Regions from separate parts of the Streptomyces sp. NPDC001568 genome, predicted to be linked through region 2. Evidence: riboswitches for the same ligand, from Rfam matches in the RefSeq annotation. Region 2 holds a riboswitch; each other region holds the start of a gene.
The links. A riboswitch is a leader RNA that binds a small molecule or an ion and turns the genes downstream of it on or off. The one in region 2 is predicted to bind cyclic di-AMP.
Positions count from the first base shown of each region.

Region 1 (5,371 bases), on a different contig from region 2:
CTCGATGGAGACCATCGGGTACGCGGAGACGAGCTCCTCGTAGTACTCGGTCATCTCGGCGGCCGAGCGGGACTGGCCCTCGAACTCGTACTTGCCGTCCTTGTAGAACTCGGACGCGGCGACGTCGAGCGCGAGCGCGATGTCCTTGCCCGGGACGTAGCCGGCCTGCTTGATGGCCTCGACGATGAGGTCGAGCGCGGCGCGGTTGGACTCCAGGTTCGGCGCGAAGCCGCCCTCGTCACCGAGACCGGTGGAGAGGCCCTTGGTGTGCAGGACCTTCTTGAGGGTGTGGTAGACCTCGGCACCCCAGCGCAGCGCCTCGGAGAAGGACTCCGCGCCGATCGGGGCGATCATGAACTCCTGGATGTCCACGTTGGAGTCGGCGTGCGACCCACCGTTGAGGATGTTCATCATCGGAACGGGCAGCAGGTGCGCGTTCGGGCCGCCGAGGTAGCGGAAGAGCGGCAGGTCCGAGGCCTCGGAGGCGGCGTGCGCCACGGCGAGGGACACGCCGAGGATCGCGTTGGCGCCGAGGGAGCCCTTGTTGTCGGTGGCGTCCAGGTCGAACATGGCCTGGTCGATCAGGCGCTGCTCGGTGGCGTCGTAGCCGACGAGCTCCGGGCCGATCTGCTCGATGACGGCGAGGACGGCCTTCTCGACACCCTTGCCGAAGTAACGGTTGGGGTCACCGTCACGGAGCTCGATGGCCTCGAATGCACCGGTGGAGGCGCCGGACGGAACTGCAGCACGGCCGGTGCTGCCATCGTCGAGGCCCACCTCGACCTCGACCGTGGGGTTGCCTCGGGAGTCCAGGATTTCCCGGGCTACGACGACGTCGATGGACGGCACGAGCATCTCCTTCTGGGATGTGACGCTGGGTGTGCGGTGGCGTGTCAGGCCGTGGGATGGCCTTGCCGCCTAGAGCCTAACCGGCTCCGGGCACTGGGCCCGCCGACCGCCCGGGTCCTGGGACGAAATAGGGGCTGAATGCCCCTCTTCCAGGACATAGGGCTCTGGAAAAATTGGGCTTCGGCCCGCGAAGGGCCGCCCGCACCGGTTCCGGAGCGCGCCCCGGAACGTGCCCCGGGACATGCCTGCGAGCATGCCGCCGCCCGGCGCGCGAGGTGATGCGCGCCGGGCGGTGGGCATGCTGAGCGACCGCGGGTGATGCGGTGTCATGCAGGAGTTCAGCTGAGCGTCAGCTTCTGACCCGGGAAGATCAGGTCGGCGTCCTTGACGGTGTCCTTGTTCAGCTGGAAGAGCTTCTCCCAGCCGCCCTTGACGCCGTTCGCCTGGGCGATGGTGCCCAGGGTGTCGCCGGCCTTGACCACGTAGGAGCCGTTGCCGGTGGCCGGGGCCTCGGTCTTGGGGGCCTGCGGCTTGACGGCCGGGGTCTCGACGCGCTCGGAGCGCGAGACGGGGACCTCGGTGCGCTTCGGCTCGGCCTTCGGCGTCGCCGGCTTGGCGGGCGTGGCCGGCTTCGCGGGCTTCGCCGGGGCGGGCTTGGCCGGCTTCGTCTCGGGCTTCGGCTTGGCGGGCGTGGTGGTCGAGCCGCCGCCGTTGTACGCGGCGTTGGACAGGCCCTTGCCGCAGTGCGGCCAGGCGCCCTTGCCCTGGCCCTTGAGGACCTTCTCGGCGATGGCTATCTGCTGGGACTTGCTGGCCTGGTTGGCCTGCGCGGCGTACGCCTTGCCGCCGTAGCCGGCCCAGGTGGAGGCCGAGAACTGCAGGCCGCCGTAGTAGCCGTTGCCGGTGTTGATGGCCCAGTTGCCACCGGACTCGCACGCCGCGACCTTGTCCCACTCGGAAACGGTGGCGGCGCTCGCGGTACCGGCCGTCATCAGCGGGGCCGCGACGGCGACACCGGCGACACCGGCGAGCGTGACGATACGGACGGCCTTGGAGCCGCGACGGTGCTTGCCCTTGCCGGAAAGCAGCATGGAGTTCTCCTCACCGACGCCTTCGAGGTGAGCTGTCGGGTTCGGGCGGATGAGTTGCCCGGTCACGTGTCGAGCACGTGGCTTAACCCCAAGCCGGTGCGCAGCCGTCTTCCAACGACCGTTCCCGGCGCCTACCTTGGTTCCCCCGCTCCTGCCTTCGGCGCTTGCGCGACGACTGTTCCCCCCGTCCGCCGGCAGGATTCGGCGATGCGGTCGAAGGAGCCCGCGGTGGCGAGCGACTCAGAAGGTAGACAGGTCTCCCCCTGATGTTCAACGCGCGACATCAGGGAGAAACCGGCCTACTTGCGTTCCTCAAAAGTACGTTTACGCAGGTGAGGGGCGGGTTTGTGGAAGTTCCGGAACGAGACACGCCAGTTGATCGGAAGAGACGCATGTCTCATTTGCCGATAACGGACATTCAGCTCTTTCCGGGTGGGCGAACTGCCCCTATTCCTTGGTTAGATCCAGGTTCTGACCCGGCTTGATGAGGTCCGCGTCCCCACCGATGACCTGCTCGTTGGCCGCGTAGAGCTTGTTCCAACCGCCCTTGAGGCCCTGGGAGTCGGCGATCGCGGCGAGGCTGTCGCCGGCCTTCACCGTGTACGAGGGGGTCGACGCGGCGTCAGAAGTGCCGGGCACCTCGACGGCGGCCGGGCCGCGGTGCTTGCCCGCTCCGTCGACCGCACCGGCGGGCACGGCCGAGGGCGTGGCGCCCGGGGTGAGCGGGGCCGTGGGCGCCGTCGGGTCCACCGGGACGGTGGGCGTGCCCGGAACGCCGGGGGTCCCGGGGGCCGTCGGGGCCGTCGGGGCCGTCGGGTCCACCGGGGTGGTGGGGGCCGTGGTGGGCGGGGTCGTGGTGGGCGGCACGGTCGTCGGCGGGACCGTCGGGTCCGTGGACGGGGCCGGGGAGTCGGGGTCGGGCATGACGGGCAGTCCGCTGGTCGGGCCCAGCGGGTAGTCCGGCAGGCCGGTCGGGCCGGTCGACGGGCCCTCCTGCCCCGGCTGCGGGGTCGGGGCCCCGAAGTCGACGGCGGGCTCGGAGCCGGCGACGGGCACCGAACCGTCGGGCCGGACCGGGGTGGGGGCGACCGGCCCGGCGGGCCTGGGGTCACCCGGGTCCACCGCTGCGGCCGGACCCTGCTGGGTCAGACCGGCCGAGGCGGCGCACAGCGGCCACGCCTGGGGGCCCTGCGAGGCCAGCACCTTCTCGCCGACGGCTATCTGCTGGGAGCGGCTGGCGAGGTCGGGGCGCTCCGCGTAGGCGAGTCCGCCCGCGTTCCTCCACTGCTCCTGCGTGAACTGGAGCCCGCCGTACTCGCCGCTGCCGTAGTTGGCGCTCCAGCTGCCGCCGCTCTCGCAGTCGGCCACCTTGTCCCACGTGGTCGTGTCGGCCGCGCTCGCGTTCGTCGCGGCGAGCAGGGGCAGGGCGAGTGCGGAGCCTGTGACTCCGGCGGTGACGACCAGGGCGGGTACCTGGCGGGGGCGTCTGTGGCGGCCGTTCCCGGAACGCATGAGGCTGCACCTTTCGCATAACGGCGGGGTAACGGCAGAACCTAGCGGCCTTCGAACGATTGTCACAAGTTCGGCAGGTGACTGACGTGTGATCAGACGGCGTCGGAATGCGACTCAGTTGTTTCGAGGTGTGAAGCGAACCGGAAGGGTGCGTAGGCCACGCATGATGAGTCCGCCGCGCCAGCGCAGGTCCGTGGGGGGAACGGCAAGTTCCAGATCCGGCAGACGCGTCAGCAAAGTCGCGAGCGCCGTCTGTCCTTCGAGCCGGGCGAGCGGAGCGCCGAGGCAGTAGTGGATCCCGTGGCCGTAGCCGAGGTGTTGGTTGTCACTCCGGGACAGGTCCAGGGTGTCCGGATCGGCGAACCGCTCGGGGTCCCGGTCGGCCGCAGCGAGGACCACCAGCACCGGGTCGCCGGCCGCGACCTCCTGCCCGCCGAGGGTCAGCGGGACGGTCGCGAACCGCCAGGTCGCCAGCTCCACCGGGCCGTCGTAGCGCAGGAGTTCCTCGACCCCGGTCTCCAGGAGGGCGCTCTCGCCCGCCGCGAGGGAGGCCTGGAGCCGCTCGCGCTGTTCCGGGTTCATGAAGAGGGAGTGGACGCCGTTGCCGATGAGGTTCACGGTCGTCTCGAAGCCGGCGAACAGCAGGATGAACGCCATCGCCGTGGCCTCGGCCTCGGTGAGGTGGTCACCGTGGTCACTTGCCCGGATCAGGTCGGAGATGAGGTCATTGCCGAGGTCGTCCCGTTTCCGGTGGATGAGTTCCCCGAGATAGGTGCGCATCTGCTTGACCGAGCGGGCGACTCCGCCGCGCGGGCCGCCACCGTGCCGGATCATCATCCCGGCCCAGTCGCGGAAGTCGTCCTGGTCCTCGCGCGGTACGCCGAGCATCTCGCAGATGGCGTAGATGGGGAGCGGGAAGGCGAACTCGTGGATGAGGTCGGCCTCCCCCTTCGCGGCGAAGGCGTCGATCAGTTGGTCGGTGAGCTCCTGCACGCGCGGGGTGAACTCGGCGACGCGGCGCGGGGTGAACGCCTTCGACACCAGTCGGCGCAGCCGGGTGTGGTCCGGCGGGTCGATGTTCAGCAGGTGCGTCATCAGCTCCGCCTTGCGCTCTCCCGGGATACCGGTCCTGCCCTTGGCGTGGGCGGGTTCGGCGTGGTGCGCGGGGTTCTTGCTGAGGCGTTGGTCGGCGAGGGCCTGCCGGGCGTCGGCGTAGCGGGTGACCAGCCAGGCCTCCACCCCGCTGGGGAGCTTGGTGCGGTGCACCGGGGAGTGCTCGCGCAGCCAGGCGTAGGCGGGGTAGGGGTCGGTCGCGAACTCCCAGTCGAAGAGGGTCGGCCCCTCGGCGGGGGCGGAGTCGGCCGGGGTCGCGGAGGTCTGCTCATGCACCCGCAGACCGTATCCCGGACCGTACCGGCGATCCCATATGGGGTGTTCGTCGCGGCTGTCCGCAGATCGGCCATCCCTTGACGTCCCGTTCCCCGCCGTTCCTACTTTCGGTTTTGTGGATGTGAGGATCTTGAAGAGCAGTTTCGCGGTGGTGGAGAGGAGGGCCGAGCACGCGGTCAAGTACTTCTACTCCCACCTGTTCTGGCACAACCCCGGGATCCGTGAGCTCTTCCCGCCCGACCCGCGGGACATGGAGCGGCAGCGGGACCGGCTCTTCGCCGCCCTCACGCATGTGATCTCCCGGCTGGAGGACGAGACCCTCCTGCCCTACCTCCGTGACCTCGGCCGCGACCACCGCAAGTTCCTCGTCGGCCCCGAGCACTACGCGGCCGTCGGCGCGAGCCTGCTGGCCGCGCTCGCCGAGACCTCCGGCGAGGCCTGGACCCCGGCCACCGAGAAGGCCTGGGCCGAGGCCTACCAGGTGATCGCCGACATGATGACGGCCGGCGCCGCCGCCGACGACTCACCGC
Region 1 covers NZ_JBIAVF010000010.1:251,136-256,506, reverse strand. The annotation lists gene eno (phosphopyruvate hydratase) at 1-855, opposite strand, end outside; gene ACFY0I_RS20305 (transglycosylase family protein) at 1,188-1,940, opposite strand; cyclic di-AMP (ydaO/yuaA leader) riboswitch at 1,943-2,113, opposite strand; gene ACFY0I_RS20300 (transglycosylase family protein) at 2,388-3,452, opposite strand; gene ACFY0I_RS20295 (cytochrome P450) at 3,567-4,841, opposite strand; gene ACFY0I_RS20290 (globin domain-containing protein) at 4,963-5,371, shown strand, end outside.
Region 1: linked by a shared signal. The riboswitch ahead of ACFY0I_RS20305 (transglycosylase family protein) and the one ahead of ACFY0I_RS13500 (LysM peptidoglycan-binding domain-containing M23 family metallopeptidase) in region 2 are both predicted to bind cyclic di-AMP.

Region 2 (5,371 bases):
CGCCGCCCTGCTCGCCGAGCGCGGGGACGAGCGCTACGAGCTCCACTCCCGCCACCTCAACCACCAACTGCCCCGCATGCTGCACACCATCGGCTTCGACAAGGTCTACGTACGGGCCGAGGGCGCCCACTTCTGGGACGCCGAGGGCAACGACCACCTCGACATGCTGGCCGGCTTCGGAGTCATGGGCCTCGGCCGCCACCACCCCGTCGTCCGCAAGGCGCTGCACGACGTCCTGGACGCCCAGCTCGCCGACCTGACCCGCTTCGACTGCCAGCCGTTGCCGGGACTGCTCGCCGAGAAGCTGCTCTCGTACAGCCCCCACCTGGACCGGGTCTTCTTCGGCAACAGCGGCACCGAGGCGGTGGAGACGGCCCTGAAGTTCGCCCGGTACGCCACCGGCCGGCCCAGGATCCTCTACTGCGACCACGCCTTCCACGGGCTCACCACCGGCTCGCTGTCGGTCAACGGCGAAGCCGCCTTCCGGGACGGCTTCGCGCCGCTGCTCCCCGACACGGCGATCGCCCTCGGAGACCTGGACGCCCTGGAACGCGAACTGCGCCGGGGCGACGTGGCCGCCCTGATCGTGGAGCCGATCCAGGGCAAGGGGGTGCTCGCCGCGCCTCCCGGATTCCTGCGCGCGGCGCAGGAGCTCCTCCACCGGCACAAGGCCCTGCTGATCGCCGACGAGGTGCAGACGGGCCTCGGACGCACCGGTGATTTCTACGCGTACCAGCATGAACCCGGCGTCGAGCCGGACCTGGTGTGCGTGGCCAAGGCCCTGTCGGGCGGCTACGTACCGGTCGGCGCGACCCTGGGCAAGGACTGGATCTTCCAGCGCGTGTACTCCTCCATGGACCGCGTGCTCGTCCACTCGGCGAGCTTCGGCTCCAACGCGCAGGCGATGGCCGCCGGCCTGGCGGTGCTGAGCGTCATGGAGGACGAGGAGGTGACGGCGAACGCCCGCGCCATGGGCGACCTGCTGCGGGGCAGGCTCGCCGCCCTCGTGGACGAGTACGAGCTGCTGCACGAGGTGCGGGGGCGCGGGCTGATGATCGGCATCGAGTTCGGCCGGCCGTCCTCGCTGGGCCTGCGCAGCCGTTGGGCGATGCTCCAGGCCGCCCGCAAGGGGCTGTTCGCCCAGATGGTCGTGGTGCCGCTGCTGCGCAAGCACCGGATCCTCACCCAGGTGTCCGGGGACCACCTGGAGGTCATCAAGCTCATCCCGCCGCTGATCGTGGACGAACGCGACGTGGACCGGTTCGTCGGCGCCTTCCGGGAGGTCATGGACGAGGCGCACGGCGGGGGATCGCTGATGTGGGACTTCGGTCGGACGCTGGTGAAGCAGGCCGTCGGCAACCGCTGACGGCCTGCCGGCCGGGGAAGCGCCCCTACGGTTCCAGCAGTCCGTCCCGTAGCCGGACCAGGGTCTCGGGCGCCAGCCCGAGACCCTCGGCGAGGTACCGGTCCACCCCGCCCCACTCCTCGTCGATGGTCTCGTACGCCGCCTCCAGATACGCGGCGCGCGCGTCGAAGAGCGGCGCCAGCAGTTCCGCCACCTCGGCCGGGCGGGGCGGGGCGGCATCCGCGCCGCGCCGCATCCGGTAGCGGCGGTGCGGGGCGTTCGACTCCAGGTAGTCCGCCGCGATCGCCTCCCGCTCGACGCCGAGCGCCAGCAGCGTGACGGCGATCGACAGACCGGCCCGGTCCTTGCCCGCGGCGCAGTGCATCAGCGCCGGCACGCTGTCCTCGGCCAGCGCGTGCACGACCCGACTGTGTTCGGCGGTCCGGGTGCGGATCATCGTGCGGTACGAGGTGGTCATGCGCTCGACCGCCCGACCCTCCCCGAGGACGGTGCGCAACTGGGCGAGGTCGCCGTCGCGCACGATCTTCCAGAACTCCTTCCCGGCGGCCGGGTCGGACAGCGGGATGTTCACGTAGCGCACGCCCGGCAGCTCCACGTCCGGCCCTTCCAGGGCGTGGTCGGCGCGGTTGCGGAAGTCGAAGACCGTGTGCAGACCGAGCGACGCGAGGAACTGTGTTCCCGTTTCGGTGGCATGCGCCAGATGTCCGCTTCTGAACAGTCGTCCCGACCTGACCCTCCGTCCGTCGACGGTCGGCAGGCCGCCCACGTCACGGAAATTGCGGACTCCCGTCAGCTCCGGTTCAGGTTCGGGCCGCGCCGGGAGGGGTGGTGGTATCCGATGGGTCACGAGGGGTCCTCCGCATCGTCCTGAGGTGTCCGAATTACGCCGGTTGGGAGCAACTTGCCATATGTGGAGGCGAGATCGCGCCAGGCTCCGTGAGCCAGATCATACGGTGACCGTGTGTGCCCGATCGCGAAATCCGAATTCCCACGCCAGGGCGGTTGTTGCTGGTGCGGAATGGACGCAGGGTGACCGGAATTCCGTCGCTCCCCCATACCTGTGATTGCGTCAGGGAATGTGCGGCTTGTTGCCCGTGGACCCGCTCGATTACCTTCACGACCGATCCGGGTGGACAGCCTAATCCTGCCGCCGCCCGGGAACCGCACCCGACTATCGACGCGCGCGGCAGGAGCGGGGGAACCAGGTAAGCCGCCGGACCGGAGCATCCTCCGGGCCGGCTAGGGGTGAAGCCGTACGCGTCCTCGACGTGCGCGGCCGGACATCTCCAGTCCGAACCCGACAGCTCACCTCGCAGGCGACGGAGAGGAATTCGCCATGCCCGGTAAGGGTAAGCATCGCCGACCGAAGTCCCGTTCCATATCCCGCGGTCTGACCGTGGCCGGCACCGGCGGCGCCGCCCTCGCGCTGCCGCTGATCGGGGCCACCGGCGCCCACGCCGCCGCCCCCGCGGCGACCCCGGCCACGGCACCCGCGCAGGCGCCGCAGGCCCCGGCGGCCCTTCAGGCCGCTGCCGCCGCCACGCCCACCGCTACGCCGACCGCCGCTCCCGCCGCGGTCTACACGGTCGTCGCCGGCGACTACCTCTCGAAGATCGCCGCCGAGCGCCGGCTCACGGGCGGCTGGGAGCAGCTCTACGCCGACAACCGCGACGCCGTCGGCAGCGACCCCTCCCTCATCCACCCGGGCCTCAAGCTGACCCTCGGCGCTCCGGGCTCGGCCGCGGCCGCACCGGCCCCCGCCGCTCCGGCCCCGACCAAGAAGCAGTCGGCGCCCGCGACCCCGGACTCCGCCTCCGAGTCGGGCTCCGGCGCCCGCTCCGACCGCTCCGAGCGCTCCTCCAGCCGCCCTGAGGCGTCCGACGAGCGGACCTCCGCCCCGAAGGCGGCGCCCAGGAAGGCCGCGCCCGCGCAGAAGCCCGCCGGCTCGGGTCAGGCGGCGCCCTCGACTCCGTCGACCTCCGGCGGATTCGTGGCCCCGGTCGCCGGTGGCGTCTCCACCGCGTACCGCATGGGCGGCAGCATGTGGTCCTCCGGTTACCACACCGGCGTCGACTTCATGGCGAGCACCGGAACCACCGTCAAGGCCGTCGGCGCGGGCACCGTGGTCTCCGCCGGATGGGGCGGCTCGTACGGCAACGAGGTCGTCATCAAGCACGCGGACGGCAAGTACTCCCAGTACGCGCACCTCTCCTCGCTGTCCGTCTCGGCCGGCCAGAGCGTCACCGGCGGCCAGCGCATCGGCCTCTCCGGCGCCACCGGCAACGTGACCGGCCCGCACCTCCACTTCGAGATCCGCACGGGCCCGTCCTACGGCTCGGACATCGACCCGCTGGGCTACCTCCGCTCCAAGGGCGTCAGCGTCTGACGGCACCGGCCGTCGGACACGGACACGCGTGAGGCCGGGACCCGAGGGGGGTCCCGGCCTCACGTGTACTTATTCCTTATCCCCCGCGTGGTACAGATCACGGTCCGTCAACCCCTCATTACGTTGGCGTAGGTTGGTTGCGACGGTGAAGGATGTGTTCCCGTGGCAGCGACGACGACGACACTCAAGACCATCGGCTCGTACGCGGCGATCGGGGACAGCTTCACCGAAGGCGTGGGAGACCCGGGACCCGGGGATTCCTATCTCGGCTGGGCGGACCGCCTCGCCGTGCTTCTCGCCGATCAGCGCGACGAACACGACTTTCGGTACGCGAATCTGGCCGTGCGGGGGAAGCTCCTCGACCAGATCGTGGCCGACCAGGTCCCGAGGGCCCGGGCCCTCGCACCGGACCTGGTGACCTTCTGCGCGGGCGGGAACGACATCATCCGCCCCGGCAGCGACCCGGACGACGTGGCGGAGCGGTTCGAGGCGGCCGTGGCCGACCTCACCGAAGCCGTCGGCCTCGTCATGATCACCACCGGCTTCGACACGCGGGGCGTACCGGTCCTGAGGCACCTCCGGGGCAAGGTCGCCACGTACAGCGCGCACGTCCGCTCCATCGCCGACCGGTACGACTGCCCGGTGCTCGACCTGTGGTCGCTGCGCTCCGTGCAGGACCGGCGGGCCTGGGACGGCGACCGGCTGCACCTCTCGCCCGAGGGCCACACCCGCGTCGCGCTGCGCGCCGCGCAGGTCCTGGGCTACGGGATCCCGGCCGACCCCGACCAGCCGTGGCCGCCCACGCCGCCGCGCGGGTCGGTGGACGTGACCCGCGACAACATCCAGTGGGCGCGCGAACACCTCGTGCCGTGGATCGGACGCAGGCTGCGGGGCGAGTCCTCCGGCGACCACGTCGCGGCGAAGCGCCCCGACCTGCTGCCGCTCTAGGGCGCCCGGGGAGCCGGACACGCCCGATTCCGTCCGGCGGGTTCCCGCCGGGCGGAATCCTCACGGGCCGGTACGCGTTGGGATGGTCGTGCATGTACTACCGTGCCACCTCGAACCGCACCCTCTTGAGGAGGCGCCTTGACCGGCTCCCTTCCCCTGCGTCCCAGGCTGCGCGCCCTGCGCGCCGAAGCCTTCGGGGCGGACTCCTCCGGCGCCCGGCTGGAGCGGATCCAACGCTCGCCGAACTTCGCCGACGGCGCCTTCCAGAACCCGGTGAAGGGCAGGACCAGGCCCTCCGGGTCGATGGCCGAGTTCGCCCGGGTCTACTTCCACAAGGAACAGCGCGTCCGGCGCAGTCCCGCCGCGCCGATCCCCGTCTACCCGACCACCCTGGCCGAACTGGCGAAACCGCCGGTCAGCGGCCTGCGCGTGACGTGGATGGGCCATTCCAGCGTGCTCGTGGAGATCGACGGCCGCCGGGTCCTCTTCGACCCCGTGTGGGGACAGCGCTGCTCTCCCTATTCCTTCGCCGGGCCCAAGCGCCTGCACCCGGTCCCGGTGCCGCTGGCCTCCCTGGGCGAGGTCGACGTCGTGGTGATCTCCCACGACCACTACGACCACCTCGACCTGCCCACGATCAAGGCGCTGGCCGGCACGGACACCGTCTTCGC
Region 2 covers NZ_JBIAVF010000006.1:240,737-246,107, reverse strand. The annotation lists gene ACFY0I_RS13510 (aspartate aminotransferase family protein) at 1-1,366, shown strand, start outside; gene ACFY0I_RS13505 (tyrosine-protein phosphatase) at 1,392-2,201, opposite strand; cyclic di-AMP (ydaO/yuaA leader) riboswitch at 2,532-2,698, shown strand; gene ACFY0I_RS13500 (LysM peptidoglycan-binding domain-containing M23 family metallopeptidase) at 2,703-3,752, shown strand; gene ACFY0I_RS13495 (SGNH/GDSL hydrolase family protein) at 3,915-4,700, shown strand; gene ACFY0I_RS13490 (MBL fold metallo-hydrolase) at 4,839-5,371, shown strand, end outside.

Region 3 (5,371 bases), on a different contig from region 2:
CACTTGACGTAGCCGCGGTCGGGGCGCAGGCCCATCTCGTTCATCTGGTAGACGATGCGCCGGTGCACCGGCTTCATGCCGTCCCGGGCGTCCGGCAGGGCACGGGAGTAGATCACCGAGTACGCGTACTCGAGGAAGGAGCCCTGCATTTCGTCGACGACGTCGATGTCGAGGATCTTCTCCTCGAAATCCTCCGGCGGCGGGGTCTTCGTGCTGCGGCGGGCCATCGCTGCGCGGCTCCTTAACCAAGAATCGGGTGTGCGGGGTGTACGGGACGTACGGGTTCCGGCCGGGCGGTCCGGCAGGGGCGACGCGGACCATTGTGGCCCGGGCCGCCGACAATGCCGACTCCGACCCCGGGGGTCCCCCGGACGGAGTCCGCGGGCGGCATCCGGGAACTTCTCCGGTGGCCGACGCGCTTGCATACAGTGGCAGGTCTGACAGAAATCTCTGCATCGCGATCGAAGGGACCACATGCCCATGGGTCACACGGCCACAGCTCAGGCCGGCTCCGGCGGCCTGACAGCGACCGAGCACCGGCTGGCCAACGGCCTGCGCGTGGTGCTGTCCGAGGACCACCTCACCCCGGTCGCCGCCGTCTGCCTCTGGTACGACGTCGGCTCGCGCCACGAAGTCAAGGGGCGGACCGGTTTGGCTCACCTTTTCGAGCACCTGATGTTCCAGGGTTCGGCGAGCGTACCGGGCAACGGACACTTCGAGCTCGTCCAGGGCGCCGGTGGCTCCCTGAACGGGACCACCAGCTTCGAGCGCACCAACTACTTCGAGACCATGCCGGCCCACCAGCTGGAACTCGCCCTGTGGCTGGAGGCGGACCGGATGGGTTCGCTGCTGGCCTCCCTGGACGACGAGTCCATGGAGAACCAGCGCGACGTCGTCAAGAACGAGCGTCGCCAGCGCTACGACAACGTCCCCTACGGGACGGCGTTCGAGAAGCTGACCGCCCTCGCGTACCCCGAGGGCCACCCGTACCACCACACCCCGATCGGCTCGATGGCCGACCTGGACGCCGCGTCCCTGGAGGACGCGCGCACCTTCTTCCGTACCTATTACGCGCCCAACAACGCCGTCCTGTCGGTCGTCGGCGACATCGACCCCGAGCGCACCCTCGCCTGGGTCGAGAAGTACTTCGGCAGCATCCCGTCGCACGACGGCAAGCAGCCCCCGCGCGACGGCACGCTGCCCGAGGTCATGGGCGCGCAGTTGCGCGAGGAGATCGTCGAGGAGGTCCCGGCGCGCGCGCTGATGGCCGCCTACCGCCTCCCGCACGACGGCACCCGCGAGTGCGACGCCGCCGACGTGGCGCTGACCGTCCTGGGCGGCGGCGAGTCCTCCCGCCTGCACAACCGGCTGGTACGCCGCGACCAGAGCGCCGTCGCGGCCGGCTTCGGCATGCTGCGGCTCGCCGGCGCGCCCTCGCTGGGCTGGTTGGACGTCAAGACCTCCAGCGGCGTCGAGGTGCCCGCCATCGAGGCCGCCGTCGACGAGGAGCTCGCGCGGTTCGCCGCCGAGGGTCCCACGGCCGAGGAGATGGAGCGCGCCCAGGCGCAACTGGAGCGCGAGTGGCTGGACCGGCTGAGCACGGTGGCCGGCCGGGCCGACGAACTGTGCCGCTTCGCGGTGCTGTTCGGCGACCCGCAGCTGGCCCTGACCGCCGTGCGGCGCGTCCTGGACGTCACCGCCGAGGAGGTGCAGGCCGTGGCCGCGGCCCGACTGCGCCCCGACAACCGGGCGGTCCTGGTCTACGAGCCGCTGGCCGGGTCCGACGCCGACGACGCCGACGAGACCGACGAGAACGAAGGGGCGGAGCAGTGAGCGACACCGCAGCCGTCACGATGACCTTCCACCCGCAGCCGCAGCCCGGCGAGGCCAAGCCGTGGGCCTTCCCGGCCCCCGAACGGGGCGCGCTGCCCAACGGCCTGACCTTGCTGCGCTGCCACCGTCCGGGCCAGCAGGTGGTCGCGGTCGAGGTCAACCTCGTGGCCCCGCTGGACGCGGAGCCCGAGGGCCTCGACGGGGTGGCCACGATCATGGCCCGCGCCCTGTCGGAGGGCACCGACAAGCACTCCGCCGAGGAGTTCGCCGCCGAGCTGGAGCGCTGCGGCGCCACGCTCGACGCGCACGCCGACCACCCCGGCCTGCGGGTTTCCCTGGAGGTTCCGGCCTCCCGCCTGCACAAGGCGATGGGCCTGCTCGCCGAGGCGCTGCGCGCGCCCGCCTTCGCCGACAGCGAGGTCGACCGGCTGGTGCGCAACCGGCTCGACGAGATCCCGCACGAGCTGGCCAACCCGCAGCGCCGCGCGGCCAAGCAGCTCTCCAAGGAGCTCTTCCCGGCCTCCCTGCGCATGTCCCGGCCGCGCCAGGGCACCGAGGAGACGGTGGCCCGCATCGACTCCGCGGCCGTCCGTGCCTTCTACGAGGCGCACGTGCGCCCCGCCACCGCCACCGCGGTGGTCGTCGGCGACCTGACCGGCATCGACCTGGACGCCGTCCTGGCCGACACCCTGGGCAGTTGGACCGGTGACACCGCCGAGCCCCGCCCGGTGCCCCCGGTGACCGCCGACGACACGGGCCGTGTGGTCATCGTCGACCGGCCCGGAGCCGTCCAGACGCAGTTGCTGATCGGTCGGATCGGCGCGGACCGCCACGACCTCGTGTGGGCCCCGCAGGTGCTCGGCACGTACTGCCTCGGTGGCACGCTCACCTCCCGCCTGGACAAGGTGCTGCGCGAGGAGAAGGGGTACACGTACGGCGTGCGCGCCTTCGGTCAGGTGCTGCGTTCCACCGCCGACGGCAAGGGCGCCTCGATGCTCGCCATCAGCGGCTCGGTGGACACCCCGAACACCGGCCCGGCGCTGGAGGACCTCTGGAAGGTGCTGCGCACCCTCGCGGAGGGCGGTCTGACCGACGCCGAGCGGGACGTGGCGGTGCAGAACCTGGTGGGCGTGGCCCCGTTGAAGTTCGAGACGGCGTCCTCCGTCGCGGGCACGCTGGCCGACCAGGTCGAGCAGGAGCTGCCGGACGACTACCAGGCGCGGTTGTACGCCCGGCTGGCCGAAACCGGTACGGCGGAGGCGACTTCGGCGGTCGTGCGCGCCTTCCCGGTGGACCGTCTGGTGACGGTGCTGGTGGGCGACGCGGCGCAGATCGAGGAGCCCGTACGGGCACTGGGCATCGGCGCCGTAACCGTCGTCACCAACTGACCCGTGGTCGACCGGTAATCGAGCGGCGGACGACCGCCGCTCCACCGGTAACCGACCGATTCTGAAGGGGCTCTGATGGATTATCCGTCAGGGCCCCTTTTGTCCGATTAGTGGTTTGGTTGCTCGTATGCGGTGTGGCGTACGCAACAAAAGCGCTCGTGTGTTTGGCGATCCACTGATGATCCGCCTAGCGTCGGCCCTGCTGTTCGTCAGTTGTGCCCGCCGCATCCGCGGCACCGAACAGTGATCGCCGAGTCCCCGTCAGGCGCGAGCCTGGGGAGCCGGGGACCCACAGTCCCTGGGGTGAATCGGACCGCCTCGCAAGAGGAGGTCCGTAGGAGACCTTCCTGCTCCGAACCCGTCAGCTAACCCGGTAGGCGAGAGGGAAGGAAAGGATCACCCCCTTCATGGCGTTTGGCAGTCGTCCCACCGGCTCCGGCAAGCACCGCGGCTCCAGCCGTCTGAGCCGCAAGACCGCCGGCTACGCCGGTATAGCCGCCCTCGCCACCACGGGCGTGGTCGGCACCCTCGCGGCTCCCGCCTTCGCGGCGGACAACTCGGGCCCCTCCATGGAGGACACCGGCCAGAACCCGGTGGTCGTCGCGAACGACCTCCAGGGCGACATCGTGGCCCAGGCCGATTCCCAGCAGCGCGCCGCCGAGGCCGTCTCCGCCCAGGCCCAGGCCGAGGCCGACGCCAAGCAGCGCGCCGCCGAGGCCAAACGCGTCGCCGAGGTCGCCGAGGCCAAGGCGAAGGCCGACCGGGAGACCGCCGAGCGCGTCGCCCGCGAGGAGGAGCGCAAGCGCCTCAACACCTACGTCTCGCCGGTCGCGGGCTCCTACGTCAGCACCTCCTACGGTGCGGGCGGTGCCATGTGGTCCTCCGGTAGCCACACGGGCATCGACTTCCACGCCTCCCTCGGCACCACGATCCGCGCCGTCGGCGCCGGTACGGTCGTCGAGGCCGGCTGGGGCGGCGCCTACGGCAACAACGTGATCATCAAGCACAACGACGGCACGTACACGCAGTACGGCCACATGGACTCGCTGACCGTGTCCGCCGGCCAGCAGGTCGCCCCGGGCCAGCAGATCGGCCGCGCCGGCACCACCGGCAACTCCAGCGGCGTGCACCTGCACTTCGAGGCCCGCACCAGCGCCCAGTACGGCTCGGACATCAACCCGCTGGCGTACCTGCGCTCGCACGGTGTGAACCTCTGACCCGAGCGGCACCGCACCACCACTTCCACGGACGACCCCGGCTCACCGAGCCGGGGTCGTCCGCGTTCCCGGAGCCCATCGCGCCGGCCGACCCGGTCCTTCCAGGGTCCGCCTCTTCCCGTTGCGTGAAATGTTTCGGATTTCCGGCCGTCCTCGGAAATATTCGCGTGTTGCAATAGAGTCGCGACACGGTCACGATTCCGGCGACGGCGCCGGCAGCCGAATTCACGCGGAGGTCCGGCCTTGCGTATTCCCGCGCACGCGGTGTGCACAGCGATCCGCGACGATATCGTCTCCGGCTTCTTCGGGCCGGGCGGCCGCCTCACCGAGGAGGTCCTGGCCCGCCGCTACGGGGTCTCCCGCGTCCCGGTGCGCGAGGCGCTGCGCACCCTGGAGTCCGAAGGGTTCGTCACCACGCGCCGCCACGCGGGCGCCTGCGTGGCGGAGCCCACCGAACAGGAGGCGGCCGACCTCCTGGAGCTACGGATGCTGCTGGAGCCCCTCGCGGCCTCCAGGGCGGCCCGCAGGCGGACGGATGCCCACCTGCGGGTGCTGCGCGGGCTGGTCCGGCTGGGGCAGGAGCGGGCCCGTAGGGGTCAGGGGGGCGATCTGCGGGACCTGGGGGGCTGGTTCCACGAAACCCTCGCCCAGGCCTCCGGTAGCCCGGGCCTGATCGCCCTGCTGACCCAGACCCGGCGCAAGATCGCCTGGATGTACACGGTGGAGGCGCCCGCGCGCCCCGTGGAGTCCTGGGCCGAACACGGCGCCATCGTCGACGCGGTGGCCCGCGGGGACGTCGAACGGGCCCGGGCGCTGACCGCGCAGCACGCGGCGCGCGCCGCCGAGGCGCACCGGCCGCGGGTGAGGACTCCGCAACCTGCCGTAAACATGTCGAGCGTCCGGCATTAACACGGGCCGTATACAAAGGTGGGT
Region 3 covers NZ_JBIAVF010000009.1:206,806-212,176, reverse strand. The annotation lists gene ACFY0I_RS18695 (DNA topoisomerase (ATP-hydrolyzing) subunit A) at 1-227, opposite strand, end outside; gene ACFY0I_RS18690 (M16 family metallopeptidase) at 481-1,833, shown strand; gene ACFY0I_RS18685 (M16 family metallopeptidase) at 1,854-3,221, shown strand; cyclic di-AMP (ydaO/yuaA leader) riboswitch at 3,460-3,616, shown strand; gene ACFY0I_RS18680 (M23 family metallopeptidase) at 3,629-4,438, shown strand; gene ACFY0I_RS18675 (GntR family transcriptional regulator) at 4,682-5,347, shown strand.
Region 3: linked by a shared signal. The riboswitch ahead of ACFY0I_RS18680 (M23 family metallopeptidase) and the one ahead of ACFY0I_RS13500 (LysM peptidoglycan-binding domain-containing M23 family metallopeptidase) in region 2 are both predicted to bind cyclic di-AMP.